3 regions of the Virgibacillus salexigens genome follow, and region 2 is predicted to be linked to each of the others. Evidence: riboswitches for the same ligand, from Rfam matches in the RefSeq annotation. Region 2 holds a riboswitch; each other region holds the start of a gene.
What was found. A riboswitch is a leader RNA that binds a small molecule or an ion and turns the genes downstream of it on or off. The one in region 2 is predicted to bind S-adenosylmethionine.

Region 1 (11,184 bases), 990 kb from region 2:
CACTAATTATTGAGGACGACGTAACTGTAGGACATCAGGTAACGCTCCATTCTGCTATTATTCGAAACAAAGCATTAATCGGCATGGGTTCTATCATCTTAGACGGAGCAGAAATAGGTGAGAATGCTTTTATTGGTGCAGGAAGTTTAGTCTCCCCTGGTAAGAAAATACCAGAAAATGTACTGGCACTCGGTCGTCCCGCTAAAGTAATACGAGAACTAACCGAAGCAGATTACAAGGAAATGGAACGTGTTAGAACGTCCTACGTGGAAAAAGGAAAAAGATACAAACAGGTATTTGATCAGTAAAATTTTTTTACTGTATTTAAATGAGGCGCAACGAATTTATTCACTGAAATAGTAATGGAAACAAAATAAGAGAACAGGCAATCACCATTGTTGTCTGGAGATTGCCTGTCTAATTCAAAAGACTAAAATTGGATAGAAACCCAATTTATGATGAAATTAAAACCGATTTCTCACCATCTTCATTCCTAATCTTTTTCTCTAAGATCGTACCAACTCTTTCTCTTGTTCTCTCTTTTTAATTTCATGCATATCCAATTTACCTTCCAAAAAGTTTTGATGCCATACCATAAACATTAGAACTGTCCATATCTTTCTACTATAGTCTGCCTTTCCCTGGCAGTGTGCATGTAATAATTCTAAAATATAACCCTTATGCAGCAAATGGTCCGTTTCGCTCTCTCGAATAAGTTGTTTTGCCCAACCATTTAATTCATTTTTCAACCAGTGACGTATCGGAACTGGAAACCCTAATTTTTTCCGGTCTAATACATGGTCAGGAATAATCCCTCTGGATGCTTCTCTTAGTATTTGTTTGGTTGTTCCATTAGCAATTTTCATATCAACAGGAAGTTGCCTAGCAACTTGGAAGACTTCCTTATCCAAGAAAGGGACGCGTAACTCTAGAGAGTTTGCCATTGTAACTCGGTCTGCTTTTAATAAAATATCTCCACGCATCCATGTATGAATATCGACATATTGCATTTGGTTAACAGATGGATAGTCCCTAACGTGATCAAATAATTTCCTAGTAATTTGTTGATACCCTAACTGCTCATTATAACTTTTGAGTAGCTTTTCTTTCTCCTCTGCTTCAAACATCTTGGCATTTCCAATATAGCGTTCACGTAAAGGGGTTGTACCTCGATCGAGAAAACTCTTGCCTTTCACCCCTTCGGGTAACACCGTTGAAACTTTTGCAAGCAATTCTTTTACTGGAGTTGGAATGGCTTCAAATACCTTTAAGGATTCTGGTTCGCGATAGATATTATATCCTCCAAATAATTCATCGGACCCCTCTCCAGATAGAACTACTTTCACATGTTTCCGTGCCTCTTCAGAAACAAAATAAAGAGGTACACAAGAAGGATCAGCTAATGGATCATCCATGTGCCACATAATAAGTGGAAGATTTTTAATATATGCTTCCGGTGTAATGGTTGTGGATATATTCTCCACATTTAATTTATCCGCAGTTTCTTTCGCAACGTCAATTTCAGAATATCCCTCTCGTTCGAAACCGACGGAAAACGTCTTTATTCTTGGGTTTATCGTTTTTGCTATAGAAACAATTAACGTTGAGTCAATTCCACCAGATAAAAACGACCCTACTGGCACATCACTACGCATATGGACATCTACTGAATCGTACATAACATCTTGAATCTGTTCAATCCAATCTTGTTTCGATCTATTCATTGGCTGAAAAGAGGCATGCCAATATCTTGTAAACATGATCGGTTGTGCTGGTTTTTTCTTAAAATAATGACCAGGTTCCACCTTGTGTATACCCTTAGACATTGTCATTGGTTCTGGAACATATTGAAAACTTAAATAATGCTGTAAAGCATCTTGATCTACTTCTTCTTTTTCCAACATTAATGCGATACTTTTCTTCTCCGAAGCAAAACTCATCCCTCTATCATTTTCATAATAGAAAAGGGGTTTAATTCCAAATGGATCTCTGGCACCATACAATTCTTCATTTTGTTTATCCCAAATTAAAATCGCAAACATTCCTCTTAGTAATTGAAATGCCTCTTCTTTATATTTAGTAAATAAAGCTGCAATTACTTCAGTGTCGGAATTCGTCTCGAAATGATAACCTTCATTTACTAGTTCCTGCCTTAACTCTAAGTAATTATATATTTCACCATTAAAAACCATCCATATTTGTTCATCATGATAACTTAATGGTTGTGTACCACTTTCGATATCAATAATACTTAGTCTCCGAAACCCAAACGACATATAGGAATCAAAATAGTATCCTTCGTCATCTGGTCCGCGATGCGTTATTATATTATTTTGTTCTTTGAAGTTAGCTATTTCTTGAGCTGACCTTTCCATTGGTTCATCAAATAGCATTCCGATAAAACCACACATAACATAAACCTTCTCTCGTCAATTATAAACGTATCACCCTGAGCTGTAACCCATTTGTAACAAAACCGAAATGATACAGTAATATTCTAACACGGAGATAGGTAAACTTCTATCATTTTTCACCCTTTTTTTCTATATAATCCCAACTTGTCTGGTAAGATATTCACTGTAAATAGGTGATATACCTTAGGTTTTAACACACACGATATCAAAAAAAGAGCTTCCCCAGCTTGAAATGAGAAAACTCTTTTGTCATTCTTCTATCATTTTTTAAAATTGTTTTAAAAGCGCGTTTAATTCATCAACTTTGTCGGTTTTTTCCCACGGGAATTGGATATCGGTTCTGCCGAAATGACCATATGCTGCAGTATTCTTAAAGATTGGTTTTTGTAGATCAAGCATACGAATTATACCAGCTGGACGTAAATCAAATAGTTTTCTTACAGCTTTTACTAGTTTTTCTTCATCGACTACTCCTGATCCAAATGTATTAATCGAAATTGAGACAGGCTCTGCCACACCAATCGCATATGCTAATTGTACTTCACATGATTTCGATAAACCCGCTGCAACAATATTCTTAGCAACATACCTAGCTGCATAAGCGGCAGATCGGTCTACTTTGGTGGAATCTTTACCACTAAATGCTCCTCCACCGTGCCGTGCATATCCCCCATACGTATCTACAATAATTTTACGCCCTGTTAAACCTGCATCTCCTTGTGGTCCACCAATCACAAAACGACCAGTAGGATTAATAAAGTACTTTGTCTTATCATCAAGCAGTTTCTTTGGTACAACAGGCCGAATGACATGTTCAATTAAATCTTTTTCAATTTGTTCTGTTGTCAGATCTTGGTGATGTTGTGTAGAGATTACAATTGTATCAATTCTTACCGGCTCATCCGCCTCATCATATTCAATGGTCACCTGAGTTTTCCCATCCGGTCGTAAATAATCTAATGTTTTATCTTTTCTAACATCAGCTAAGCGCTTAGCTAACTTATGTGCTAACGAAATCGGTAAAGGCATTAACTCTTCGGTTTCATCGCAAGCAAAACCAAACATCAATCCTTGATCTCCGGCGCCAATAGCTGCAATTTCTTCATCACTCATCGTTCCTTGACGCGCCTCTAAAGCAGTATCTACACCTCCTGCAATATCTGGCGATTGTTCATCAATTGCAGTTAACACAGCACAGGTATCGGCATCAAATCCAAATTTTGCTCGAGTATACCCTATTTCTTTAATGGTTTTCCTTACTATTGCAGGAATATCAACATATGTTGTTGTCGTGATTTCTCCAGCTACAAGTACTAGCCCAGTCGTCACGGTCGTTTCACATGCAACACGTGCATAAGGATCTGTTTTTAATATTTCGTCTAATATTGCATCTGAAATTTGGTCAGATATTTTATCAGGATGGCCTTCTGTTACAGATTCAGAAGTAAATAAACGACGATTAGCAGCCATGTTGCTAAATCCTCCTTTTACATATCAGTTACGGAACTCTATTTATCAATTATGCTCATTCAGTATTAAAGGTTCTAAAGAAAACAAAAAAAACCCTTCCTACTATACATGAGGAAAGGATTGTCCCGCCTTTCGCTCTTATTGTTCAAGGAGATGTTCCTTGCATCAGATTAGCACCTTTTCACCATTGTGATGGTTGCTGGGTTTCATCGGGTCTGTCCCTCCACCAACTCTGAATAAGAGAGTATCCGTTCGAAGTTTAGCTTATCGAAAGAAAACGTTTGTGTCAACTACTTTCGTCGTATTGTCTATCGATTTTTACTTATAATAAAAGGAAAAGAAGTAATTTGCTGTCATGATTCAACATTATAGGATAATTGAATAAAATTATTATATATTTAGTATGGACTATTTTTATTAATGTGTTATACTAATAAACATATTCAACATGATAAGGTCGTTTAGGTTTCGACGTTGATACAATCTTACTAAAAGGCAGGTAGTTAATATGAAAATGGTGGAAAAACCTTTGGTTAATGAATTATATACCCATAATCATTTACAAACCAACTTAACAGTACCACAACTTATTGAACGTATTTTAGATAGAGAAGAAGGGATGCTTACAGCAACTGGTGCTGTTCAAGCTACAACAGGTAAGTATACAGGACGCTCTCCTAGGGATAAATTTATTGTAAGTGATGAAGTGAGTGAAAAGAATGTTGATTGGGGTACAGTTAATCAGTCTATCGAAGAACAAGTTTTTGACAAATTGTATCGCAAAGTAATTAATTATTTACAAGACAAAAAAGAGCTTTTTCAGTTCAAAGGATTTGCCGGTGCAGATCATGATTATCGGCTTCCAATACAAGTAATCAATGAATATGCATGGCATAATTTATTCGCCCGACAACTTTTTATAACCCCGACAGCTGAAGAATTATTAAATCATCAACCTGCGTTTACAGTAGTTTCAGCTCCTACTTTTAAAGCAAACCCTGAGCAAGACGGAACAAATTCAGAAGCTTTTATTTTCGTTTCTTTTAAAAAAAGGGTTATTCTAATTGGTGGAACCGAATACGCAGGAGAAATTAAGAAATCCATTTTCTCCGTCATGAATTATCTGCTTCCCCAACAAAATGTGTTATCTATGCATTGTTCTGCCAATGTAGGTAAAGAAGGAGACGTTGCTTTATTCTTTGGATTATCTGGCACAGGAAAAACAACGTTATCAGCTGATCCATATCGTCGTTTAATTGGTGATGATGAACATGGCTGGGGTCCAAACGGTGTATTCAATATTGAGGGTGGCTGTTATGCGAAATGTATCAATTTATCTAAAGAAAAAGAACCGCAAATATTTGATGCCATTCGTTTTGGTTCCGTTTTAGAAAATGTCATTGTTGATAAAGCCCGAATTCCGAATTACAATGACACATCATTAACTGAAAACACAAGAGCAGCATACCCAATTGAGAATATTGATAACATTGCCATCCCTAGCATGGCTGGCCATCCGAATACGATTATCTTTCTAACTGCTGATGCATCTGGTACCTTGCCGCCAATCAGTAAGCTAACAAAAGAACAAGCAATGTATCATTTTCTTAGCGGTTACACGAGCAAACTTGCTGGTACTGAAAGAGGCGTTACTGAGCCGCAAGCAACGTTTTCAGCTTGTTTTGGCTCTCCATTTTTACCATTAGCTCCATCTACGTATGCAAGAATGTTAGGAGAAAAAATAGATGCATATCAATCAAATGTCTTCCTAGTGAATACTGGTTGGACTGGAGGATCGTATGGTGTTGGAAAACGAATGAAACTTTCCTATACACGAGCAATGATACATGCTGCGTTAGAAGGCGAATTAAATTCTGTTGAGACAACCAAAGACAGTATTTTTGGTTTGGAAATTCCCATGCAAGTACCGGGAGTACCCGATGAAGTATTAATTCCAATAAATACGTGGAAAGACAAAGCGGCCTACAAAGAGGCTGCGCAATCTTTGGCTATGAAATTCCATAAAAATTTTGAGAAGTTCACGGAAGCAAGTAGCGATATTGTGCAAGCAGGTCCAATGTATCAAGGAAAGTAATTGTTTCCTCATCCCAAAAAGGATTTATTATATATGAGTGAAAAGTGTTCAGCTATAGATTGCTGATGACCGATCTCTGAAATGAGATCGGTTTTTTTATATAGGCATTCACACATTTTCACAACTCCTCATAAACTGTGTTGACATACAAATATTTAGAAGGAGTCGTGCAACATGAAGAAGATAAAACGTATAATGCTCCTTTCCTGTGGGTTCCTACTTTTTCTAACAGCATGTAATAACCAGGAGGAAACTACAATAAAATTAGCCGAAGTAACACGTTCGCTATTTTATGCTCCGCAATATGTAGCTTTAGAGAAAGGGTTCTTTAAAGAGGCAGGTCTTAATGTGGAATTACAAACAACTTGGGGTGGAGATAAAACAATGACGGCATTATTATCTGATGGAGCAGATGTAGCTTTAGTAGGCTCTGAAACTTCCATCTATGTTTATGCTCAAGATTCGAAGGACTATGCTGTTAATTTTGCCCAATTAACACAAACTGACGGAACCTTTTTAGTAGCCAAAGAACCAAAACCCAATTTCACTTGGGAGGATATTAAAGGAACCACTTTTCTCGGTCAACGCAAAGGCGGAATGCCCCAAATGGTTGGTGAATTCGTTTTAAAGCAACATGATATTAATCCTCAAACTGACCTCGATCTACAACAGAATATAGAATTTGCTAATATACCTGGTGCATTCGTATCTGGAGATGCAGAATATGTGCAATTATTTGAACCTACTGCAAGTACATTCGAAAAAGAAGGGAAAGGACATATCGTGGCTTCATTTGGAGAAGAATCAGGGCATGTCCCATACACTGTTTTTATGGCAAAACAGAGCTTTTTAAAAGAAAATGATGCAGAAATTGAGAAATTTACGAAAGCAGTTTATAAAGCGCAACAGTGGGTTGAAGCACATAGCGCTAAAGAGATTGCTCAAGTTATACAGCCTTACTTCGAAGACACGGATGTAGAAATGCTTGCTGCTTCTATTGATCGTTATAAAAGTCAAGGGTCATTTGCTACAGACCCGATATTAGATGAGTCAGAATGGAGTAACCTAAAAGATATTATGCAAGAAGCTGGTGAACTGCCTGCAGATGTACCTTATACAGATCTTGTGAATACGAAGATCGCTGAAGAAGTTATTGGTAATAAGGAGTGAGCAATATGTCATTTCTAACCTTAGAAAATGTCTCCCATCATTATTTTTCAAAAGCAAACTTCACCAAAGCATTAGACGATATATCTTTCTCTATTCAAGAAGGTGAATTTGTCGCATTATTGGGTCCTAGTGGTTGTGGTAAATCGACGATCTTATCAATTATTGCAGGAATTATAAAACAAACACAAGGCAAAATACGCTTACAAGAGAAACCGATTGATTTGACAACAGCCAATATCGGCTACATGTTGCAACAAGACTACTTATTTCCATGGAAAACCATCATTGACAATGTTTTACTTGGCCCTAAAATCGCAAACAATGTTACAGAAAACACCAAAGAAAAAGCAACAGCCTTATTAAATGAAGTAGGTTTACCTAATATAGCATCCGCTTACCCAAGCTCTCTTTCTGGAGGGATGCGGCAACGTGTAGCATTAGTAAGAACATTAATTAATGATCCAAAACTGTTACTTCTTGATGAGCCATTCTCAGCATTGGATTATCAAACAAAGCTAAAATTAGAACAATTGGTAGCAAACTTATTGGCAACCTATCATAAAACCGCTGTGCTTGTAACGCATGATATTGGTGAAGCAATAGCGATGAGTGATCGAATTTTTGTTATGGATGCTAATCCAGGAGTTATTTCAAAAATCTTTGAGGTTCCGATTGAAATAAGAAATGAAGCCCCTTTACTTGTGCGTAAACACCCAAAATATCAAATTTTGTTTGATAAAGTATGGGAAGAATTAGATAAAAAAGAGCAATTACCAAACGAAGAGGTGGTGTCTACGAATCATGAAGCGAAATAATGATCAGCAGCTCTTCCAAGCTTATTTACAACATGTAAAACGCGAGAATAGAATTGTATATATATGGCAAATTAGTATACTTATTACGTTTATTCTTCTATGGGAGGTTGCCAGTCGCTTCTATTGGATTGATCCATTATTATTTAGTTCGCCAACAACCATCTTTCAAGTAGTTATAAACAAATTAAGTGATGGATCCATGTTAAATCATCTCCAAGTAACCCTACTCGAAACCATCGCCGGTTTTCTCCTTGGTACAATTTTTGGGATTGTATTAGCTATTTCCTTATGGACTTCTAAACGCTTTTCAAGCGTAATGGATCCGTATTTAGTTATTATGAATGCAATGCCAAAAGTTGCTTTAGGGCCGATAATCATTGTAGCTATGGGGCCTGGGTATATCTCCATCATCACAATGGGAGCTATTATTTCAGTGATCATTACAGCATTGGTTGTATATTCAGCGTTCAATGAAGTTGATCCAAATTATGAAAAAGTATTAAAGAGTTTAGGAGCGAGCAAAGGGCAAATTTTTAAAAATGCTATTTTCCCAGCTACCTTACCGGCAATGATATCAACATTAAAAGTAAATGTTGGATTATCTTGGGTTGGCGTAGTTGTCGGTGAATTTCTTGTATCAAAACAAGGGCTTGGTTATTTAATTATTTATGGATTTCAAGTATTTGATTTTTCATTAGTTATGGCTAGTTTAGTATTAATCGCCATTTTTGCTGCCATCATGTATAAAATCGTAGAACGCATCGAAGTCTGGCTTATTAAGCACTCCACCTCCTAATTAATTCGCGAAAAAAATCGCCTTATCGGTGAAAGTACTTCAGTGATCACTCGTACATTGAAGTTTCACACAATAAGGCGATTTTAAAAATGTTTGTAAATATATTGAATACAGTGTTCTAATACATCATCTTTCATAATAAAACTATAACCATTTTGATGTTTTACATTTAACGGAATATTATCTACGATAACCGGACCATCTGTTTCAAAATACGAATCCTGAGGTTCTAATGCATGTATGGAAGCAAAGTAGACATTTTTAATTACGTTTTCTCTTTTGCCTGCAACAAAATATTGTCCAATATACGTTAAGGTATCGATTAGCCCTCCTGTTTCTTCTTTAACTTCTCGTATGGCAGCTTGTTCTGGGGTTTCCCCCTTTTCCACTTTACCTCCTGGAAATTCCAACCCTCTGTCTTTATGCTTCGTTAACAACCAATTATCTTGATATTTGCAAACGACCCATACGTGCATCGGATTTACTGAAAAAGGTAAATAGTCGAAGGATAATTTAATTTCATTATTGTAGTAATCTTTGAATGTGTACATATGTTCAACGCCTTTTACTTCATATATTAGCTATGTTTGATATTAGTTATTTTCCAGCTTCCCTGAAAAGTAAATTCAATTTCAATGATATAATTACCGTATAGGTTGTTCTTATTTTCTTGTACGACGGTTACTTGCTGATCATTTTTTTGAATCATACGATATTCCTCTTCATCCGAAAACCATGGCGGAGTACTTGTTGGCATCATAAATAGACCTTTTTGGCCTTCTTTGTAATAATAGTCTACATAAGGTTTAGCAGCATCCCTAGTAGCTATATTATGAAATGCACGTAAGAGTTCTTCTTTCGTCCCAAATGCTTCTACCTGGTACTCGGAATCAGTTTCTTGGACAAGCAAGTCCATGAATTGATTCGTACGTTTAATTATTGTATCATGACTTAACGTTTCTTTCGATTTTTCTTCATTCTTGTCCGGTGTTTCATTTATATTGGCATTAGCAGAAACATGCTCGTCTATAATAAAACTAATGAAGAAAATGGTCATGATGCTCATTACGAATACACCAGCATGTTTTAATAGTTGAACTCTTTTCACAGTAAAGCCCTCCTTATATGAATATGTATAATCTACCAATTACAATTCTATTCCTGTTCCATTCCAAATATAAACCTATTTTTGATATTAGACTGCATATTCGGGGCTAAACTGTAACTCTTTCCTTTATAAAAACAGATAAGGGATAAGATGCGAGAGCATGTTATCCCTTTCTTTCTTATAGTGGTCTATCTCCTAAGATCCCCATACTTTCAATATGGGATTTTGCTTGTTCATCACCTAGTTGATACACCATACGATAAGCTTCCATCAATTCATTATCAAATTCATCATTTGATGGATCATTATGATACGGAACAACTGGGATATGTGCACGAAAAAATGTCCGAATACCAGAAGCATCAGCCTCATTAAATTTTTCCCTCAATAAAACGATCTCATCATCGGTTGCGTGTATAACAAAATCCTCATTATTGTCGTATTTTAGTTTCGAAATCTCACCTGTTCCCATATTAACATAGTATTTCTTTTTCTCCATCATTCACACCTCCTACTACTAATGTTCCTTAAAAACGAGGGAATGATGTACTCAAAAAGAAAAACTCGCCATAACTGACGAGTATCTTTAATAATATTAATTTGCAGCGTTAACAGTATTTCTGCCATTAGCAAAAATACAACGACCTTTTCCATGAGGTATGCACATTGGTGTACCAAACCTCGGATCAAACGTCACATCACACATCATTTCAAATACATGATGTACTAAATTACAGGTAATAATTTCTTCAGGCTTTCCTTGTGCAAAAATTTGCTTATCCTTAATTGCAATAATATGATGTGCATATCTACAAGCTAAGTTTAAATCGTGAAGAACCATTACAATGGTTCGCCCTTCTTTTTCATTTAAGTCAAACAAAAGATCAAGTACCTCAATCTGATGCGTCATATCTAAGTATGTCGTCGGTTCATCTAGCAGAATAAGATCAGTATCTTGAGCAAGTGTCATTGCAATCCATGCTCGTTGTCGTTGACCACCTGATAAGGAGTCAACGGGACGATCCTTCAGAGCTATCATATTCGTTGATTCTAAAGCATGGTTTACAGCGTTTTCATCCTCATCCGACCATTGCTTTAAAAAACCTCGATAGGGATGTCTACCTTGTTTAACAAGCTCATGAACCGTTAAACCTTCAGGGCTGATAGGGCTTTGTGGTAGAATAGCCATCTTTTTGGCAACATCTTTAGTACCCATTTTAGCAATGGCTTCACCGTCTAACACAACATTACCCTTTTTCGGTTTTAATAATCGTGCTAACGACCGTAGCAATGTTGACTTCCCACAACCATTTCCA
Region 2 (11,184 bases):
AATAAGTTGGGCAACTGCCATAAGTTTCGATGTTTTAAAACGATGGGTGGAAACAGGAGATAGTCCCTCGTCACAATATTTCCGCCTTTTTAGTAGTTGGTTATTCATCTACTTTTTTAGTTTTGTTTGGATCTATCATGGGCTTACTTCCAAGTTAATACACCAACACCCAGCTGAATTATCAATGATGCAAATGACTTTCTCGATAAAAGCAAACGAAGCATCGGTACTAGTTATAGTCACTGGAATGGTAGAGGTAATAATTGGGTTGTTGTGGTTGGGCTACAAGAATAGAGGGTTATTATATAGAATACAGATTGTCATTTTCTTAATATTCGCCATTGTATCCAGCTTAACAGTACCAAGCCAACTTTTTCATCCGTTTAATCCGATAACGTTTAATATGGCATTGTTGGTGATTTCTATTGTGGGACTCACTATTTACAAGAATATTCCCACGGCAAAAAATTGTAAACGAAAGCAAGAAGGAGTTAAAAATGTCCATTTATAAAAAGATTTTAGGGAATGATTTTTATCATCTACACCCTATGTTACAAAAACGGTATGAGTTTAAAGATAGCTATCAATTCAAAGGAAAAGGAGTGATGAGATACATTACTAATAAGTCAAAGTGGTTATTTCCATTGTTCTTATTCAGTCAGAAATATAAGTTATTTTTTCCGGAAACAGGAAAAAGCGTTCCGTTTAAAATTATAAATACACAAACGATAGGGAATAACGGAATGGAGCAGGTGCATTGGGAAAGGGTATTTTATTTTAATGATAAGAAGCGATATTTTAATGCCTCCATGTATCTCGACTTGGAACAAAAGCTTATTCAGGACTATTTAGGTGAGCCTTCTAAATGTTATTCTGATTTATTATTATCAGTAACAAAGGATGGGGGATTACGAATTAATTCTAAAGAACAGCGTCTTATATTCCCGTTTTTAGAAATACCATTACCAAAAATCGTACAAGGATTGGCTACAGTTACGGAAAAATATTTGGAAACAAAAGCGGTATATTATATTCAGGTTAACGTGACGAATCCTTTAATCGGAACCATTTTTTCATACGAAGGGGAGTTCGTAGAAGATGACGTTTCTTAAAGTTGCGGGCGCGAATAGTATTTTATTTATAATAATTGCTTTAACAGGGAATCATTCCTGGTATTTTTTATTGCTAACTGCTGCGCAATTGCTTTTCGTTCCTTGTATGTTACATATTGTTTTGAGGCAGGAAGAAAGCTGGATTTCTACATACTTTCCTTATGCAGGGATAATGGCTTCCATTTCGATCTTTATTTTACAATTTTCACAAGAAACCTCAATGGATACCATACTAGCAATACTGTATTTATTATTTACAGTCATGATTGCGTTATATGGGGTAAAACGTTTTCTTCAAAGAGGATTTGCGTATTTTGAGGAATTTATCATCGATATCGGACTTATATATATCCTTATTGGCGGCATGTGGTTTGTTGCGCATATAGCAACAATAGATACCGGCTTTTCTCCGATGATTACATGGTTAACAGCAAACCATTTTCATTATGCTGCATGCATATTACCTATCTCTGTAGGGTTGTTAGGAAGACTCTATAAATCCAAAATGTACAAATGGGTAAGTAGTATGATTATCATTTCTCCGGTGATAGTGGCATTAGGTATAACCTTTTCTGTCAAAATAGAGTTCTTATCTGTTATTCTGTATATTATCGCTATATATGGATTAATTCACTTATCTTTTAAGGTAGTGTTTAAGAGTAGTCTCCAAAAATGGTTGATCTGCATATCAAATGGAGCTTTATGTGTCTCTATTCTATTTTCACTGTTGTACGCAGTTGGAAATCTTTCCGGATGGTTTTCGGTATCGATAGATTTCATGATTCTTTTTCACGGTATAATTAATTCAATTGTGTTTGCTGGCTTTGGTACAGCTGGTTGGATCATTGCTCCTCCTTTTTCAAACCAAAGGAATAAACCATTTCCACGAAGTAAGATAAAGGGGAAGGGGATCATAGGTGAGGAAATAATCAAAGGGAAGACAGATAACCAATTTTATAATGGTTTAGTAGACTGTATGGAACAGTATGCGAATGAAATTCAACTGGATACATTATCACAAATGATTATTGATTTCTATGAGAATACGAAAAACTATCAGCTATTTGCTGAAGTAAGGTGGAAAAACTGGTTTAAACCGCTAGCGATAATATATAGACAAATTAGTCGTATCATAAAACAATTGAATCTGCCTTTGTCAAGTAGAAGACAGGAAATGACAGGTGCTATTCACTCGATTGATGATCGTATGGATGGAAGAACCAATGTAAGAGCGTGGGTGAGGAAGATCAAAAACGAAGTTATCTTTGTAGCACTTTATTCTTCCCATCAAAATAACGATCAAACGTATATGAACATCGCATTACCTTTACCAGGGACAGCTATGATTGGCATTTTAGAGTTAAGTCAATATGGTGAAAAGTTACAATTATCTAGTAAAAAATTGAAATATGAACAAGCAGATTCTGGTATCTATTTAATTGTTGGAAAAGGCTTATTTAAGCTCCCAATTGAAGAGACGTTTGAAGTGGAAGAAACAAATGAAGGAAAGCTTAAAGCAAAACATCAAATGTGGCTGTTTTCTATTCCCTTTTTAAACATAGATTATGATATTGTGCCAAGCGAACGACAAAACGAGAATATAAAAGAGGCACATCAGAGAACCGTGGGTATTGGGAAGAGAGGTGGTGATTAGGTGAAGAAGTCTATTGATACATATCTGAAACAGTCTCCAAAACTGGCTGGAGCAATTGTTGGTGTTAGTATTCGACGAGCAGATACTGGTGAAACGATTTATGAACATAAAGCAGACACTAGATTACGTCCAGCTTCCAATATGAAGTTGTTGACAGCAGCAGCCAGTCTGGCTGTATTAGGTGAAGCGTATCGCTTTTCGACAGAGATACGTACAGATGGAATAATAAAAGGGGGATGCTTAGTAGGAAATGTATACCTAATAGGAAAAGGGGATCCTACTTTATTACCGAAAGACTTCGCTGGATTTGCTGCCAAACTTAGAGCAATGGGTATTCAGCATATTTCAGGGAAGGTTATTGGGGATGATACTTGGTATGATTCAGTTCGTCTCTCGCCAGATATGATTTGGAGTGATGAAACGTATTATTACGGTGCGCAAATTTCAGCCTTAACAGCTTCTCCAGACAGTGACTATCATGCTGGAACAATTAAGGTGGAGATTAGACCAAATAAGCTGGGGGAAAATCCTATAATTACCTCTTCACCGGAGTCTACATATATTGAAATAGATAATAAGGCAGTTACCGTAGAAACGAATAAAAAAGAAAATATAATATTTGAGCGTCAACATGGAAGCAATTTAATTACGATAACAGGCGAGATTCCCGATAGGCACGAAGGATTGAAAGAGTGGGTATCGGTATGGGAACCAACAGGATACGCTATTGATTTGTTCAAACAGGCATTAACTAAACATCATATTACCTATAGTGGAGGGTGGGAGATAGCTAAAGTACCAACCAATACAAAGTTATTGCATTTTTGTTATTCTATCCCCTTATCGAAATTGATGGTTCCATTTATGAAGCATAGTAACAATACAATTGGTGAAATCTTGATAAAGGAAATGGGCAAGCAGGTGTATGGGGAAGGTAGTTGGGAAAAAGGATTAAATGTGTTAGAAAAACAACTTGTGAATTTTGGGATGGAGACAAAAGGATTGATGTTGCGAGACGGATCCGGAATATCTCATATGAATTTGATACCAGCAAACCAAATTTCCTGGTTACTATATGTGATTCAAAAAAAGGAATGGTTTTCAACCTATTTTCACGCCTTGCCAGTTGCGGGGGAATCAGAAAGGGACATTGGTGGTACCTTACAGCACCGTATGCATGGGTTACCGGTTCAGGCCAAAACAGGCAGTTTATATACCATTAGTACTTTATCCGGTTATGCAGAAAAAGCGAACAAAGAAAAAATTGTATTTTCCATTATGTTCAATAATTTATTAGATGAGGAAGAAGGAAAACGAATGGAGAATCAACTATTGGATATGATGATCCATTCCGAATGATAAGAGTTATCAAAATTGACAGATAAGCATATTTGCGATAGGCTTAATATAGTGAATTAAATATTGTGTTCTTATCCAGAGAGGTGGAGGGATATGGCCCCATGAAGCCTCGGCAACAGGTTTTTATAACCATTTATAAAAAGACTGTGCCAAATCCATCAAGTCCATGTGACTTGAAAGATAAGAAGAGAACTGAAATAACAAGATTTCAAACTCTTTTCTTATCGGAAAAGAGTTTTTTGTTTTGGGAAAAATTCATCTGGGAGTGGAGTCAATGAAATATGGATTTTGGTTACCAATATTTGGTGGATGGTTACGTAATGTAGATGATGAACATATGCCGCCAACCTTTGAATATGCGAAGACAGTTATTCAAGCGGCAGAGGAATGGGGATATGATACAACGCTAATTGCGGAACTTTATTTAAATGATATAAAAGGAATAGAAGCAGATTCATTAGAAGCATGGTCTACTGCAGCTGGGTTAGCAGCAGTAACGAATAAAATAGAAATTATGACTGCTGTGCGTCCAGTATTTCACCACCCAGCGGTTACTGCGAAAATGGCTGCAAATATCGATCGCATGAGCAATGGGCGATTTACTCTTAATATTGTCTCTGGTTGGTGGGAAGAAGAAGCTAAACAGTATGGTGGAGACTTTACAGAACATGATGAGCGGTATGCAAGAACAACAGAATTTATCGATATACTAAAAGGTTTATGGACAGAGGACACTTTTTCTTATCATGGAAGGTACTATCAAATTGAGGATACAAAATTGGAACCAAAGCCGCTGCAACGCCCCAATCCCATGTTATACGCTGGGGGAGAAAGTGAAAAGGGTAAGCAGGTAATTTCCACACTATGTGATGCTTATGTCATGCATGGTGGCACGGTTGAAGAGGTTGCTGACAAAATTAAAGATATGAAATCACGTAGAAGGAAAGCAAATAAAGATCCGATTCGATCATTTGGAATGGCAGCTTATGTAATTTGTCGGGAAACAGAAGCGGCAGCACTTACGGAATTAGAACGAATCACCATGGTAAAAGACACAAGTGGATATAGTGGATTTGGAGATTTCACTTCAAAATCACAGTTAGAACAAGCTGTTCAGTTAAAGGATTATTCTGTATCTAATCGAGGATTACGTCCACATTTAATAGGAACACCAGAACAAATAGCGGAACGAATTCTCGAATATGAGAGGGCAGGTGTTGATTTGCTATTATTACAATGCTCTCCGCAGTTAGAAGAGATGAAACGTTTTTCTGAACAAGTTATGCCTTTAGTCGAACAACTACGTAAAGAACAAACAACGGTATAAAGGAAGGAAGATATGTAATGAGTAAAATATATATCCTACATGAAAATCCAGAATGGACAAGCCATTTAACTGCTAGATTAGAAGAATTGGGATTACCTTATGAAGACTGGTTACTGAATGATGGCACGGTCGATTTATTAAGTGAACCACCTAAAGGAATTTTCTATAATCGAATGAGTGCTTCTTCGCATACAAGAGGGAATCGTTTTGCTCCTGAATTGACGAATGCAGTGTTAGCATGGTTGGAGTATCATGGTAGAACAGTAATTAATGGTAGTCGAGCATTACAGCTAGAAGTAAGTAAGGTCCAACAATATTTGGAATTGGAAAAATATGGAGTGAGAACGCCGAGAACAGTGGCTGCTGTTGGGAAATCGCAATTATCAGAAGCAGCTGAATTATTCGAAGGGAGATCGTTTATTACCAAGCACAATCGAGCTGGAAAAGGGTTAGGCGTACAACTGTTTCATAGCAAAGCAGCATTAGAACAATATATTGAAAGTGAAACATTTGAAGAACCCGTTGATGGTGTAACGTTAATACAAGAATACATTCATTCTCCATCAGCATCTATTACCCGCTGCGAATTTGTAGGTGGAGAATTCGTATATGCAGTAAAGGTTGACACATCTGAAGGGTTTGAACTCTGTCCTGCAGATGCCTGCACGATTGAAGATTTATTTTGTCCGGCAGGGGAACAACAAGCGCAGAATGAAAAATTTCAAATTCGACAAGGGTTCCATCACCCCATTATTGAAAAATATAAAGAGGTACTGGCTGCTAATCATATTCAAGTAGCAGGTATTGAATTTATTGAAGACGAACATGGAACCATATATACCTATGATATTAATACAAATACCAACTATAATAGCGATGCTGAAGCAAAAAGCGGTGTTTTTGGAATGCTTGAGCTAGCAACTTATTTAGGAGAACAATTAAATAAAGTAAATCTCTATTCTGATCAGCCTTCTCTTTCCCTTACCGAAAAATAGAACAAAGCATTAGAATTGCCGATTCTTTATGTACTATAGTCAGGGCTAAGAATTAGTAATCGATCCTTTTCTATTGATTTTCTAGTGATAAACTGTCGTGTTTAATAAGCCGTTACATGGATAACATGTTACGGCTTTTTGTATTTCCACTTGCGTTTGATATTCTTTCTTTAGGGTAAATTTATAGGATAGTTAGTTTTCAAAAGGAAAGAGGATGACCAATGACTGTACACCAGATTTTATTGTTAGTAATCATAGGGTATCTTGTTTTTTCTGTAGATAAAAAACAAGAATTTTTTCCTGCTCCGGTTATCTTAGTATTGTTTGGTTTGTTGTTATCGATGTTTCATTATTTTGACAATATTACGATAACAAAGGAACTTTTATTTCATGTTTTTCTACCGGCTTTGTTATTCATATCTGCTTATCAGTTTCCTACTCAAGCCCTGAAACGAAACAAAATACTTATTGGAACGTTAGGAACATTTGGTTTATTTTTGACAATCGCAATCTTGGCTGTTCTCATTTATGTTATTGGAAATTTATTCATATCTTTATCATTGGCAGCGGCATTGCTGATTGCTGCTATCTTATCTCCGACAGATCCTGTTTCTGTTGTAACGATCCTAAAAAAGTCGTCCGATGACCAACAGGTCGCAGAAATTGTCGAAGGTGAATCCATGCTAAATGATGGAACAAGTATTGTTGTATTCAGTGTGCTGTTAAGTATGTATACAAAAGGGACGAGCTTTGATTTTAGCGGTTTTATTAATGAATTTCTTTTGGTTTCGTTGGGGGGCGTAGCAATCGGCGTAAGCTTTGGTTGGTTAATGAGTAAGGCCATTCATTACACGTACCATCGCCAATATCAAGTAATGCTAAGTATTATCGTTGCTTATGGTAGTTTTTACTTAGGGGAGTTACTCGGAGTATCAGGTGTCCTTTCTACTGTGACTGCCGGTATGATGCTTTCCTATGAATTTGGGAGAAATATTAAAGAAGTGCATTTTAAGGATCAACTGGATGGTTTTTGGGAGATCATTGAACTAACTATTTTATCTTTAATTTTTTTACTTATTGGTGTACAAACCGCAAATTATCTTGCTGCTTCTGAATGGGCCCTGGCTATTATTATTTTTATATGTACATTAATGGTCCGGTTTGTCGTAATTACTTTAATTACTAAATTGCGCATAAATTGGAAGCGAACCATATCTATAAAAGATGCTGCTATTATTACCTGGGCTGGGATAAAAGGCACAATGTCTGTAGCTCTGGTTCTTGGGCTAGAAGCAGCTGTAGATAAAAATAATCCAATCATACCATTGTTATTCGCCATAATATTACTGTCTTTGATCATTCAGAGTGTTGGCGTTTATCCGCTTACAAAGAGACTTAAAACTAATGGACTGAGGCATAACTAAAAATGAATAATTCGGATGCGAATTATTCATTACCTGTCTTAATTCTCTATGTGAAATAGGCCATGCATTCCACGGTCACGCGATACAGCTAACTCGTAAGCAAAAAACGCTTACCGAATGAAATATAACAACGTGCTATTCCCGCTGAAATCAGGCCTGTTTCATTTGAATGATTTACGATAATGCTATCCAATCCTTAGATGGTAATCGTACAGAATTTTTTATCTAGATTGTTTTCGGGTCACCCTCTTGTGTATTTACTATTCATTTGTTAAATGTAATACATCTAGTATTTTAAATAAAATACTAAGGATCATTGCCACGATGGTAGCAAGCCCCATTCCAGATAGTGCAACTGAACCAATTTGGATGGTTGCCCCACTGACACCAATTACTAAGACAATACTTGATAAGATTAGATTTTGGGAACGACCATAATCTATACGGGCTTCTACGAGCATCCGTAGTCCACTGGTAGCAATGATTCCAAAAAGTAATAAGGAAATACCACCCATAACAGCTGTTGGAATGGAAGAAATCAACGCCGCTAACTTACCGACAAAAGATAATATAATTGCAATCATTGCTGCAATCCCAATAATCCAAGTGGAATACACTTTTGTAATAGCTAACACACCGATATTTTCACCATAAGTAGTATTTGGTGTAGATCCGAAAAAACTTGAGATAATGGTAGAAATACCGTTACCTGCTAAAGAGCGATCCAGCCCAGGTTCTTTTGTTAGGTCTTTTTTCACAATATTTCCAGTTACAAACAGATGTCCAATATGTTCAGGTACGAGTACTAGTGCTGCAGGAAGGATGACTAATATGGCAGACCAGTCAAATTTTATCTGATAGAATTCTGGTAATGAGAACCAGCTTGCTTCTTTGACAGCGGTAAAATCGACAAGTCCAAAAAAATAAGCAATAATATAGCCTGCAATGATGCCAATTAAGATTGGAATGATTTTTAAGAAACCGCGTAAAGTAACCCAACAAATGACAGTAATTGCTAAAGTTAAAAACGATACAAGGACCGTATCAGCATCTACCGTCCAATTTGCAGCTGCATCAGCAGGTGCAATCCACCCTGCCATTTCCGCAGCAGTTGGCACAAGTTCAAGCCCAATGACAGCTACTATAGCCCCCATTGCTGCGGGTGGGAAAATAACATTGATCCAATTTGTTCCTGCTATTTTGATGATAAGGGCAACGAGACTCAGTACCACACCTACAGCGAAGAAACCACCTAATGCATAACTATACCCATCACCGCCAGCATAATTTCCTAATACAATTGTTACCGGAGAGATAAATGCGAAGCTAGATCCTAAATAAGCAGGAATTTTTCCTTTGGTTATAAATAAATAAATTAATGTACCGACACCATTCATTAGTAGAATTGTTGCCGGGTTTACACCGAATAGTATAGGAACTAACACGGTTGATCCAAACATCGCAAATAAGTGCTGAATACTTAATGGTAGACTTTTTAATATCGGCAATCGTTCATCTACTTGAATTTCTTTATAATTTGCCATGATGATTCCTCCTTAAAGATGAGCAACAGTTACCGTTTATCAAAGTTCAAATAAAAAGCACCCTGCGGACGCGAGGCAGGGTGCTTTCGTAAAAGTAAGATAGCAAAGATAGACTTACTTTACAAACAGATTCTTATCTGTTCACCTTGGCAGTCTCACGGGACTGAATTAAAGGTAACCGTATCATTTTATCTATCCTATTATCCCAGTATGACTGTAAACTGTCAATCCCATCTTTTTAGGTAATCAGATTGCTTATATCCATTTTTGCAGTTCAACTTTTAATATTTTTCCGCTTGAAGTTTTTGGTAATTCTTCTACAAATGAAACAGAATGTGGACAATAAGCTTCTTCTATATTGTTTCTACAATAGTCCATCACCTCTTGAGCAGTTAAACACTGATTTGGTTGTAACACAACAAAAGCATGTGCTATTTCACCAAGTGATTGATGGGGGATAGGCACGACCGCTGCCTCATTAATCTGTTGGTGTTGTGATAATAATTGTTCCAGCTTTACAGTTGAAATAGTTCCTTGATCATTAGGAATATCTTTATAGGGCTCTTTGACTTGAATATTACCCTGTTCGTCAATAATCCCTTTGTCACCCGTATAGATCCAGCCGTCTTCCATTGAAGAATGGTTTGTTGCATGTTGTAATGTGCCGTGGCCTTTTACAATAATGTCACCTAATTCCATACCGTTATGTGCAACTTCCTCACCCATGCTATTAATCACGCGAATTTTTGTTTGACTCATGAATCTTTCCCACCTTTAATTTCCTTTCTGTTGATTTACATAACTATATATGATTATAGCATATTTTTGTGAAAGCGTTTTATTTCAAGTGTAAAATTTTAACATCAGCGGGTGAAAAGGTTGCTTTAAGAGATAAAATAACTGCTGGAAGGAAAATTGTCACTGGATTATTAGCCTAAATATAAAAATTTTGATATGATTAATATATTGTAAAAATGGGTATAAGCGATTCTGAATGAGATATTGATATCATGATTTATATGAAAGAGCGCTTTTCCTGTAAAAATGAATGTAAAGTATAGGAAGGTGGAAGTTTTATGAGTTTAAACAAACCAAAAATAGTAGTTCTGGGCGCAGGATATGCTGGTTTAACCACAACTAAGCGTCTCTTACAAAAGCTATCACCGGAACAAGCGGAAATTGTATTAGTAAATAAACATAATTATCATTACGAGTCAACTTGGTTACATGAAGTAGCTGCTGGAACGATTAATCCTAATCAAGCACGAGTAATGATTAGCGATGTAATTAATCCAAACAAGGTAAGACTCGTATATGATGCAGTAACAAAAATTAATAAAGATGAACAACGGGTAGTTTTAGAAAATAGTGAGATTGAATATGATTACCTTGTTGTTGCACTTGGTTTTGAATCAAATGACTTTGGAATTAAAGGAATGGCTGAACATGCTTTTGCAATCGAAGATATTGATTCCAGCCGTTTAATTAGTGAACACATAGAATATCAATTTGCAAAATATAATTCGCAAGAGAATGTTGATGATGATAGCTTAAACATTCTAGTTGGTGGTGCTGGTTTTACAGGAATTGAATTCGTAGGAGAACTCGCAGATCGTATCCCTGAATTATGTAAAAAATACGATATTGATCGAAACAAAGTAAGCATTATTAATGTAGAAGCTGCTCCTTCTATTTTGCCGATGTTCGATAAGGAATTGGTTGCTTATGCAAAACAATCGCTTGAAGATCGCGGGGTAGAGATTCGTATT
Region 3 (11,184 bases), on a different contig from region 2:
TTCTGTCCAAAATGTTAAATGCTTTGCCCCAATTGTCGAGCCAACAATAAAGAACAATAAGGTTACAAACATAACGGAACGTCCACCACCTACAGCATACAGCGTACCTGAGGCACAGCCTCCTCCAAGCTGCATACCAATTCCAAACATAAATGCTCCTACTAAGAGACTTACACCAACTGGTGATACGTATCCAGCTACTTCTCCTCCGAAGAAGGAATATCCAAACGCTAATATAGGCGCAAATAATGTTACCGCTACTGCCAACATAAGCATATGGGAACGAAGTGCTTGCCCATTTCCTACCGACATAAATCTCCTAAAAGCAGAAGTAAAACCAAAACGCGCATGGAACAGTGTATATCCAAGCAAGAGCCCAATTACTAAGAGCAAAGGTTGAGCAACTTGCTGTGTAGCTAGTAAATAGATTAACAGAAGTGCTGCTACAACTAATCCGCCAATAATTAATGGCGTCTGTGATTTATTTAACCCCGTATTGTCTTTAGGGATTGGATCTTTTACTTCATTGATCGGTTGAACCTTTGTTGTCATCCAAAACATCCTTTTCTGATAAAATTAGTCAGATTTATTTTTCTATCATAACTGGTGTTACGTTTTGTGTCAACAAAAGAATTCAAGCCGTATTTGCATAGCTTTTTTTTATTCGGACATGCTATACCTATTCTTAACTTTAGGAGGTTTTGGTATGTCTGAGGAAAATAAGAATCGAAACAAAGATAAAGGTAAACAAAATAATCGAAATAAGCATAATAAACAACGTGGTGATGTTGAATTTGCAAGTGAGAATGAATTTAATAATAAGACGAATGAACAAAAGCATAAAGATTAATATTTATCACCTGTTTTCTATGTAAGTTGAACAAGTTGTCGAGTACAGTTTAATAGGCTCGGCAACTTTTTTGTATTCTATTGACAAACAAGCAACTGCATGATAAGCAAAGCTCACCTTTTGTCATTCAATAAGCATATTCATATCCTTATTCTTTATAATAAAGTAAACTCAAGGTGTTTCATTCAATTAACCATACTATCTTTTTAAAGGAGACTGTAATGAAACAAGTATATAGTGATGTTATTCAATTTCGCGGATCACACTATGATTACGGTGTTTACCAAGGGAAATTGCTTAAGCAATCTCCCATTTTGCACAATCGTAAAATCCAATGGGAATCCCAAAAATTTCGGCATTTTATTGTTGATATAAATACGGTTAAACAAATGTTACATCATTTCGCCCCTGGTATTTGGGAGGAATTAAAAGGTCTAGCAGATGCTTTATCAATGAAAATGGAAGATGCGATCCAAGATTTTGGAGGCTATTATTTAGAATACGGCAGGAGTGGCTGCTCCATATACACGGGTTCTCATTATCTGGTTCGAAATTATGATAACGACCCTTCTTCTTATGAAGGACGATACGCTATCTACCAGCCTACAGATCATGGCTTTGCTACAATTGGGCCGACAATGCAAATTACAGGAAGAACAGATGGAATGAATGAGAAAGGACTTGCAATGGGGTATAACTTTATAAACCGTAAAAAATCACAAGATGGTTTCCTATGTAATATGATTGGTAGAATCGTATTAGAAAATTGCGCAACGATCGGAGATGCGATCTCATTACTAAAAGAAATTCCCCATCGCCATTCATTTAGTTATTGTGTCATTGACCGCAACAGGCAATCAATTATTATTGAAGCATCACCTCGGTCAATCGCTCTGCAAAAATCCAATATATGTACCAACCATTTTGAACAACTAACGGATGAAAACCGATATCGTATGGATGATTCTTTCCAAAGGTATCAAGCAATACAAACGCTTCAAGCTGATGCAATAAAACCTTATCATGCTTTCCGAATGTTAAACGATACCGATAAAGGAGTTTTTTCCAAAAAGTATGGTGCTTGGGCGGGAACATTGCATACCGCTATGTACTTTCCAGAGGTAAGAAAAGCATGGTTTGCTTTAGGTGGAGATCGCAAACCACTCATTTTTAATTTAGAAAATTGGGTGCAAGGAGCTGATATACATGCGAAGCAATTGAAAGGTCAATTAGAAACTACACACGCATTTGTCAATATGGATTACTTATAAATCCTCCTATCAAGGTCGAATATATTGTTCTAAACAACATAATGTATAAAGATACCTATCTAATAAGGAGAGGTGATTCTATATGAATCAGTTACCCGTAATCGACCTTGGATTAATGACTGAACACTTGACTGCTCATAAAGGTGCGTTACATAAGTTACAAGACTATAATAACTTGGCAACAGATCAAATATTAAAAGATATACTTGTAATGCAATCCTCTGTGTTATACAATCATGTGCTAGTTATGTTAGCTTTAATTAACCCTTACCAAACGCAACTAGTGGAACTGCCCCCTTTACCAAGTGAAGCCGATGTTATTTCTCAAAAATTACATGCTATGTCGCCCACAGCTTTGAATGAAACGAATCAATGGATCGCTATGGAATCACATACTTCTGCTAAAAACATGTCAAATACAAATTATTTGTCTGCATTAATGATGAAAAATGATAATGTACGACATATACATGTCCAGATGGCGCTACAGCAACTTACCATTCAGGATAACTATGAAGAATACATGATACAGATGGGGTGGTCGTTCTTCCCAGTAGCTTCGTTTGAAGAACAGCTCAAATCCTATAACTACTTCCTACAATTATTTTAGAAGTAAACGGGAGAGAAAAAGCATCTAGCTAAAAAATCGACTGTACCTTGTTCGTAAAATCAAAGCAAATAAAATAGGCATGACTCCTATGAACACCAAGAACCCGAGGATCCTTCACCTTAGCAGCAGATGTTCCACGAAGTACATGGCCTATTTCCGATATATAGAATAGAATGTTTATTCCGCTTTAATAATTAATTTTAGTTCCTCTCTTGTTTATATGAACTATTTAATACATTAACAACTTTTTTAAAGTTTAACGGATCAAATGAATGCTTGAAATCTCCCTTTATTCTTAAAGACCTGCCAAAATGATATTGACCTGCTTGTACTTGCTTATGAATAGGTTCCAGATTAGAAGGTGTCAAGCCTCCCCCTGGCATGATTTCAGGACCTTGTAATTGGTTTGCAAGGTTAACTAATGATTCCAAATTATTTTGACCGGCTTGGCAATTTTCCTTTCCACCAGATGTTAAAATTCTTTTTACATGTTGTTTATATTGGGTTAATGTGTAATAGGCGTTCACTTGATCTTCGACTTCATCAAATGCACGATGAAAGGTAATATCTATATTCGGTGCTGCTTGTATTATTTGATCTAGAATTGCAGTATTGATTTTATAATCAGCTGTTACAGCCCCAAACACGATTCTTAATCCCCCTAGTTTAGCAAGCTGTCTTATATCTTCGATGATAATCTCTAAATCAGAAGAGGTATAATTAAAATGATAGCTATGCGGGCGGATCATAATTTGAACTGGAATAGATACGTTCTTTAGTACGTGTTTGATTGTACCATAACTGGGTGTCAAACCACCTTCACTTATAGCTGTTACGAGTTCTAATCGATTAGCACCAAAATTTTCAGCATGTATTGCTTCCTCACCGTTTTGAACAATCACTTCTAACATCAATCTCTCCAACCTTTTCTAAGTATATTTGAAAAATAGCAATCCCTTTTCCTCTGTTATCTTATCATGATTCTTATTCCTAATAAATGCTACAAGCAACCTTGACAATTGCATTAAACCCATGTAATCTATTTTCAACAATTATATACTGTATTCTTATCCAGAGAGGTGGAGGGACTGGCCCTTTGAAGCCTCGGCAGCAGACTTTTAGTACTGTGCCAATTCCAGATGCAGCATAGCATAAAGATAAGAAGAGTTAAATCTATTGTACTGCAAAAACCCTCTTCTTAATCCGTGAGAAGAGGGTTTTTATTTGTTGAAATGAAGGGATGATTATACATGAAAAAAAGAAGTATAGAAACGGAGTTAGTACAATTGGGGAACAAAAGCGACGAAAAAACAGGAGCAGTAAATCCTCCGCTTTACCTATCTACAGCATTCCAGCATCAAGGTCTAGGTCAATCAACAGGTTATGATTATACAAGAACCAAAAACCCTACTCGATCCTTACTGGAAGAAGGCATAGCAAACTTAGAATCAGGTGATCATGGTTACGCCTGTAGTTCTGGTATGGCTGCAATTCAATTAGTATTTTCATTGTTTCGTGCTGGTGATGAATTACTAGTATTGGATGATGTTTACGGCGGAACTTATCGGTTGTTACAGCATTATGCAGAAGCTTACGATATTAAAACAACGTATACAAATTTAAAAGATGATACGGAAACTAAACAACGGATTTCACAAAAGACGAAAGCAATTTTTATCGAAACACCCACTAACCCTCTAATGCAAGAAATGGACATCGCGCATATTGCAAAAGTTGCACAACAATTCAACTTATTATTCATTGTTGATAATACTTTTTATACGCCATTATTACAACGTCCTCTTGAACTAGGAGCGGATATTGTTATTCATAGTGCAACCAAGTATATTGGAGGGCATAACGATGTGTTAGCTGGTTTAGTGATTGCAAAAGGGAAAGACCTATGTGAAAAACTCGCTAATTTCCATAATGCCTCAGGGGCAGTACTATCCCCTTTCGATTCTTGGTTACTGATAAGGGGGTTAAAAACATTAGCTTTACGTATTGAAAAACAGGAATCAAATGCCAAAGCAATGGTTTCCTTTTTAGAAGAACATCCAATGATTAATGATGTCTTATACCCTGGAAAAGGTGGTATGTTATCCTTCCGGCTTCACAATAGTGCGTGGGTTGATCACTTCTTGCAACAGCTTCAATTAATTATATTCGCGGAAAGTTTAGGAGGAGTAGAAAGCTTTATTACATACCCTGCGACCCAAACCCATGCAGATATTCCAAAAGAAGAACGGATAAAACGAGGTGTTGACGATCGCCTATTGCGTTTTTCTGTTGGTATTGAACAAGCAGACGAACTTATTGAAGATTTGCAGCAAGCACTTTATGCTGTACAAGCTTATGCGTAATTAGCTAAATCTGCTATAATACCTTTAAAGTAGTAAATAAGAGAGTAGGAACAACTATGATTCTCGTCATCGATAATTATGACTCATTTACATTTAACCTTGTTCAATATGTAAAACAACTTGATCATCAAGTAAAAGTTATACGAAATGATGCCATTACAATAGAAGAGATTAGACAATTACAGCCTTCAGCAATTCTCCTTTCACCTGGACCAGGAACACCAGATAATGCAGGGATTTGTTTAGACCTTGTACATTTTTTACATCAAGAGATCCCGATTATCGGGATTTGCTTAGGTCATCAAATTATTGCGCAAGCTTTTGGAGCAGCGATTCAAAAAGCGCAGCAACCGATGCACGGAAAGGTATCAGAGCTTTATCATGATAATCAAGGGATATTTACAAATTTAAATAATCCGCTTCGGGTTACTAGATACCATTCATTAATTGTCAATGATATCTCCCTCCCTAATTGTTTTGATATCAGTGCTACAACAATGGATGGTGAAATCATGGCTATTCGGCATAAACAATATTCGATTGAAGGCATACAAGCTCATCCAGAATCTATTCTGTCTGATCAAGGCTTATTATTATTGCAAAATTTTTTCGTAACGCATTCGCAAACATCCACATATCTGTCAGAAAAAATTGTTGCTAATACCTTGCAACCCTGATATAAACATAGATTGTATAAAAAGGAAGATACTACATGCAACCAAATAAAACCCAACCGTTCCTATTATTTGATTTTTTAACCGATTCCAGTAAGAAACATCCTTTACTATTCAAAGACCCAATAGCCATTATTGAAACTTCTACAGATACAGAGGTTATGTCTGCTTTACAATCTGTCCAAGCATATGTAGACGCTGGATATTATGCAGCTGGTTATCTTTCCTATGAAGCAGCACCTGCATTTGAATCAGCATTTCATGTGCATCAAACGTATAACATGCCATTGTTATGGTTTGGAATATTTAATAAACCTGTAGAGCAACCTGTAATAGAGACAGGAAATTACTTTATCGACGAATGGCAACCGACTACATCCGTTGAGGAATACCAAACTAACATAACCAAAATTAAAAACCATATTGAAGATGGGGGAACATATCAAGTAAACTATACCATCCGCTTAAAGAGTAACTTCTATGGTGATTCACTTGGCTACTATCAGCAGTTGAAACAAGCACAATCTGCCAATTACTCCGCATATTTAAACATTGGTTCGCATTCCATTTTATCTTCTTCACCAGAACTATTCTTTCATTTAAAGGATGGAAAAATCACAACAAAACCAATGAAGGGAACGATCAGAAGAGGGAGATCGCAGAAAGAAGATGCTGAACTAGCAAATTGGCTTCATCATTCTGAGAAAAATCGTGCAGAAAATGTAATGATCGTAGACTTACTGCGTAATGATCTAGGTGCCATTGCTAAACCTGGAAGTGTACAGGTACCACAGTTATTTACCATTGAACGGTACCCAACTGTTCTGCAAATGACCTCAACTGTTACTGCTATGGTAGAAGATGATATTGATATTGTTCCTATTTTCCAAGCGTTATTTCCATGTGGATCCATTACCGGAGCTCCAAAGATTAATACAACTAAAATAATTCATGACGTAGAATCCTCTTCACGAGATGTTTATTGTGGCACGATTGGTTATATTACCCCGGAGAAAGAAGCTGTATTTAATGTACCAATTCGTACTGTGCTAATAGATAATTCAACTGGGGATGCTACATATGGTGTCGGTGGTGGAATTACTTGGGATTCTAATTCAGAAGATGAATATGAAGAAACACTTACAAAAGCTCTTTTCTTGCAAATACAAGAATCTACGTTTGAATTACTTGAGACGATAAAATTATCGAATGGAACGTTCTTTTTATTAGATTATCATTTAGCTCGGATTCAATCCTCCGCTGCCTATTTTAACTTTACACTTGATATCAATGAATTAACCCAACAATTACAAAATATTGCTCAGACACATCTAAATGGAAGCTATAAAATACGCGTGCGCGTATCAAAAAACGGAGCCATCCTAATTGAAAACCAAATATTTTCACAAGACCATTCGAATCTAATAACATATGCAACTTTAGCAGATTCTCCTATTAATAATCAGGATATTTTCTATTATCATAAAACGACGAATCGTTCGATGTACCATGACTTTTTATCCAAACAACCTCAGGTATCTGACGTTTTATTATGGAATGATCAGAGAGAATTAACTGAATTTACAATTGGAAATTTAGTAGTTGAAATGAAAGGTATGTTTTATACCCCTCCTATTGAGTGTGGATTATTAGCGGGGACGTTTCGACAGAAGCTATTGGATGAAGGAGTAATAAAAGAGAAAGTGCTTCACTTGGAGGAACTGTCACAAATAAGCAACATATGGATGATTAATAGTGTCAGGCAATGGGTTCCAGTTCAGATGATATAAAAATGTCTGGAAAGAATAGCTCTAACCTGTTAAATAATACGGCATGCTTTCTATGGGCTAGGTAGTAGTAGTAATTAACGCTTTTTGTTTCCGCAGCAGCAGTTCATGTACTATGCTTCATGGCCAATGCTTCCCTTTCCTTGAGGTAATCACCACCATAAAAAAACAATAATAATCCAAACTACTATCCGAATATAACTATGTATATGCAGATAATCGTTTGGATTATTATTTAGCTAAATTACTGTGTTGTCTCTCTTTTATGTCCCTATCCAAGTGCGACATCTAGTATCATCATGATGGTAAACCCGACCATTAAACTCATAGATGCAAGATCTTTATTACCTTCTTCTTGTGATCCTGGAATAACTTCTTCCGCAACAACAAATATCATCGCACCCGCAGCAAAACTTAATGCATATGGTAATAATGGCTGAATAAATGTAACTGCAACAGCTCCAATAATACCGGCTATTGGTTCTACCATACCGGAAAACTGCCCATACATAAAACTTTTTCGTCGAGACATTCCTTCTCTCCGCAGTGGCATTGATACCGCAAGCCCTTCAGGAAAGTTTTGTATCCCAATACCAATAGCTAATGCGATTGCTCCCGCCATGGTAGAAGTAGACAAATCTTGTGCAATTGCACCAAAGGCAACACCTACCGCTAATCCTTCTGGGATATTATGTAATGTTATTGCTAAAACTAACAAAGTACTACGTTTCTTCCTTGTTGCATGTATTCCTTCCGCTTCTTTCATTGGAGATGTCGGATGCAGATGCGGCAGTATCTTATCAATTCCCCACAGAAATATGCCACCAAGCATAAACCCAACAGCAGCTGGGATCCACGGTACTGTCCCGCTCTCTTCTGCCATATCCAATGCTGGAGAAAGCAGTGACCAAAAACTTGCTGCTATCATGACACCGCCAGCGAATCCAAGCATACTATCTAATAATCGTTGATTAAAATTTTTTGTTGTAAAAACCAAAGCAGCACCAAGTGCAGTCATTCCCCAAGTGAATAGCGTTGCAACAGCTGCCTGTGCCACTGGATGCAAAGATAAGAAATATTCCACTATCATCTACGCTCCTTTTTCAATACCCATTATATGCTATTAATTATTACCATTTAACCTTTTTCGGTTACAAACATAGCTTACTCCTAGTAACAAGTAATTTTCAAGTGGATGAACGCAATTTCTAGAAACTTGATTCATGATATGCTAACTGTTACCTTCCTATTGTTTGTCCATACATAATTAAATTGAGATCTACATAAATAATACCGTATGGCACGAAGTTCAAACAGATACATGGAGGTAACGGTATGCATGAACATCATGAAGAAACACCTCAAACACAAGCTGAGAGAAATAACTCGAATCATACATCGCCTAACGCAAAAATCTGGATCAATGAAACAGCTTCAGCTCACGCTGAAGAAAAATCAAGCGGACAAAAAATACCTGGCAATAAAAAAACAGAAAACCGTAAAACAACTCCTCAACAACCACTACTGAAGCAAACCAAGAAAAATGAATCAGCAGATAATCGGGATCACTTAAAGTGGGCAGAAGATATACCTGCCGAATTACATTCACAAACCGTCGGTAAACAGGGACCTGTCTTAGAACAAGATAATATTTTACATGAAACATTGGAATCATTTGTGCACGAAAAAATTATCGAAAGACCAGTACATGTTAAAGGATTTGGAGCATTTGGTTATTTTGAAACGATGCATCCTATGTCTGCGTATACCAAGCTGCCATTCTTACAAAAATCAGGGATAAAAGTTCCAGTTGCTGTTCGATTTTCGCTTGCTGTAAGCACAAAAGGTACACCAGATACATCCCGTAATGTACGCGGATTTTCCACAAAGTTTTATACAGATGAAGGTATATTTGATTTAATCTGTAATCACATTCCTGTATTCTCTGTACGAGATGCTATCCGTTTCCCAGAATCCATCAAGGCTTTCTTACCCTCCCCTAAAAATAATCTCATCGATCCTGAAAGATTCTGGAGTTTCGTCGCGAGAGCTCCTGAATCCATACATTTTGTTGTACGAATCTATTCTGATGCAGGAACAGTGAAAAGCTTTCGTCATATACCTGGTCATAGCGTAAATACGTACGTATGGAGAAATGCCCAGGGAGTTCGTCGTTTCTTGAAATACCATTGGATTCCTTTTGAGGGAGTAGAGTATATAAATAGCCAGGAAGCAACAAAATTAGCTGGAGAAAAACCAGATATTGCTGGAGAAGATTTGTACAATACGCTCGCTGCCGGGAAGACCGTTCAATATGGATTATACGTTCAACTTATGGATCCTGATGACACTGCTAACCTCAGCTTTGATCCACTAGATGATACCAAGGTTTGGAATGAACAAGAATACCCATTACTACCTATTGGAAAAATGGTCTTAAATCGTAATCCAGATAATTATATGGAACAAGTGGAAAAAATTTCTTTTTCTCCTTCCAATCTCCTAGAAGGAGCAGAATTATCGGATGATAAAATGTTACAAGGACGCGCTAATATCTATTGGGACTCGCAACGTAGACGAATTGGACCTAACTTCCGAGATGTACCGGTCAATCATCAGAAGGATTGGTGGCCAGGCAATCTTATTACAAGTGGCAAGGGAAGATATGTAGAGGGGAAACTCGTAAGGTCGGATATTCTGAAGCAAGATGATTTTTCTCAAGCTGGTGATTATTATCAATCGCTTTCTGCAATACAGCAAGAGCATTTAGTAAACAATTTGGCTGCTGATCTTGCTGGTATATCTTTTTCTACTAGAAGAATTGTTTTGAACTATCTATCTAAAGCTTCTCCTGAATTAGAAAATCGAGTGAATAGACAAATACACATGCAATCAAAAAGGCCCTTTGAAGAATAAAGGGTCTTTCCAATAATAAATAGGTTGATAGTTTCACAGTAAAATATCCAACCAAATCTTAATTGCTGTTCCTAAAATCAGCAATGCAAGGAACCATTGCAATAATTTTGTATTTACTTTTTTCCCAAGATTAGCTCCTAATGGGGAAGCAATTAAACTTGCAACAATCATAATAATCGCTGGTATAAATAAAACCTGACCGGTTAATAGTTTTCCTGTTGTTGCTCCTATCGATGAAATGAATGTGACAGCTAGTGAAGTTGCTATTGTCATCCGAGTTGGTATTTTAAGCACAAGGAGCATAATTGGAACCAAAATAAAGGCGCCAGCAGCACCAACAATCCCCGCTCCTATTCCAACAAACAAAGCAAGCAATGCTGCCAGCCATTTGTTAAATATAACTTGGTCCATCGGAATGTCATCGATCCCTTTCTTCGGTACAAACATCATGATAGCTGCAAGTGTCGCAAGCACACCATAAATTAAATTAACCCCACTATCAGGCAAAAATTGTGATCCGTATCCACCTATAAAGCTGCCAATTAAAATGCTTATCCCCATATAAAGAATCAGTGATACATTTAAATACCCACCTTTACGATATGCCCATACACCACCTATCGTAGCAAATAATACTTGTACCGCACTGATTCCGGCTACTTCATGTGCCGTAAATGCCGTTAGTCCTACGAATCCAGGGATATATAAAAGCA

Region 1: another riboswitch for S-adenosylmethionine. It lies ahead of metK (methionine adenosyltransferase); the one in region 2 lies ahead of BN990_RS12600 (LLM class flavin-dependent oxidoreductase).
Region 3: another riboswitch for S-adenosylmethionine. It lies ahead of BN990_RS13115 (methionine biosynthesis PLP-dependent protein); the one in region 2 lies ahead of BN990_RS12600 (LLM class flavin-dependent oxidoreductase).

Annotation. Positions count from the first base shown of each region.
Region 1 is NZ_CCDP010000001.1:1,615,616-1,626,799, reverse strand. It holds gene BN990_RS07400 (gamma carbonic anhydrase) at 1-308, shown strand, start outside; gene asnB (asparagine synthase (glutamine-hydrolyzing)) at 507-2,411, opposite strand; gene metK (methionine adenosyltransferase) at 2,682-3,884, opposite strand; SAM riboswitch class I at 4,020-4,127, opposite strand; gene pckA (phosphoenolpyruvate carboxykinase (ATP)) at 4,393-5,979, shown strand; gene BN990_RS07380 (ABC transporter substrate-binding protein) at 6,154-7,149, shown strand; gene BN990_RS07375 (ABC transporter ATP-binding protein) at 7,155-7,964, shown strand; gene BN990_RS07370 (ABC transporter permease) at 7,951-8,760, shown strand; gene ytkD (RNA deprotection pyrophosphohydrolase) at 8,844-9,311, opposite strand; gene BN990_RS07360 (hypothetical protein) at 9,338-9,868, opposite strand; gene BN990_RS07355 (hypothetical protein) at 10,047-10,367, opposite strand; gene BN990_RS07350 (ABC transporter ATP-binding protein) at 10,464-11,184, opposite strand, start outside.
Region 2 is NZ_CCDP010000001.1:2,606,116-2,617,299, reverse strand. It holds gene BN990_RS12620 (DoxX-like family protein) at 1-511, shown strand, start outside; gene BN990_RS12615 (DUF4166 domain-containing protein) at 498-1,112, shown strand; gene BN990_RS12610 (YndJ family protein) at 1,099-2,766, shown strand; gene dacB (D-alanyl-D-alanine carboxypeptidase/D-alanyl-D-alanine endopeptidase) at 2,767-4,125, shown strand; SAM riboswitch class I at 4,194-4,312, shown strand; gene BN990_RS12600 (LLM class flavin-dependent oxidoreductase) at 4,400-5,452, shown strand; gene BN990_RS12595 (ATP-grasp domain-containing protein) at 5,470-6,447, shown strand; gene BN990_RS12590 (cation:proton antiporter) at 6,669-7,871, shown strand; gene uraA (uracil permease) at 8,132-9,415, opposite strand; gene BN990_RS12580 (AMP-binding enzyme) at 9,671-10,174, opposite strand; gene BN990_RS12575 (NAD(P)/FAD-dependent oxidoreductase) at 10,492-11,184, shown strand, end outside.
Region 3 is NZ_CCDP010000002.1:54,634-65,817, forward strand. It holds gene BN990_RS13095 (YeeE/YedE family protein) at 1-552, opposite strand, end outside; gene BN990_RS22940 (hypothetical protein) at 707-850, shown strand; gene BN990_RS13100 (C45 family autoproteolytic acyltransferase/hydolase) at 1,072-2,121, shown strand; gene BN990_RS13105 (spore coat protein) at 2,204-2,731, shown strand; gene BN990_RS13110 (copper homeostasis protein CutC) at 2,932-3,642, opposite strand; SAM riboswitch class I at 3,796-3,895, shown strand; gene BN990_RS13115 (methionine biosynthesis PLP-dependent protein) at 3,982-5,094, shown strand; gene BN990_RS13120 (anthranilate synthase component II) at 5,151-5,771, shown strand; gene pabB (aminodeoxychorismate synthase component I) at 5,807-7,558, shown strand; gene BN990_RS13130 (ZIP family metal transporter) at 7,827-8,645, opposite strand; gene BN990_RS13135 (catalase) at 8,891-10,471, shown strand; gene BN990_RS13140 (sulfite exporter TauE/SafE family protein) at 10,505-11,184, opposite strand, start outside.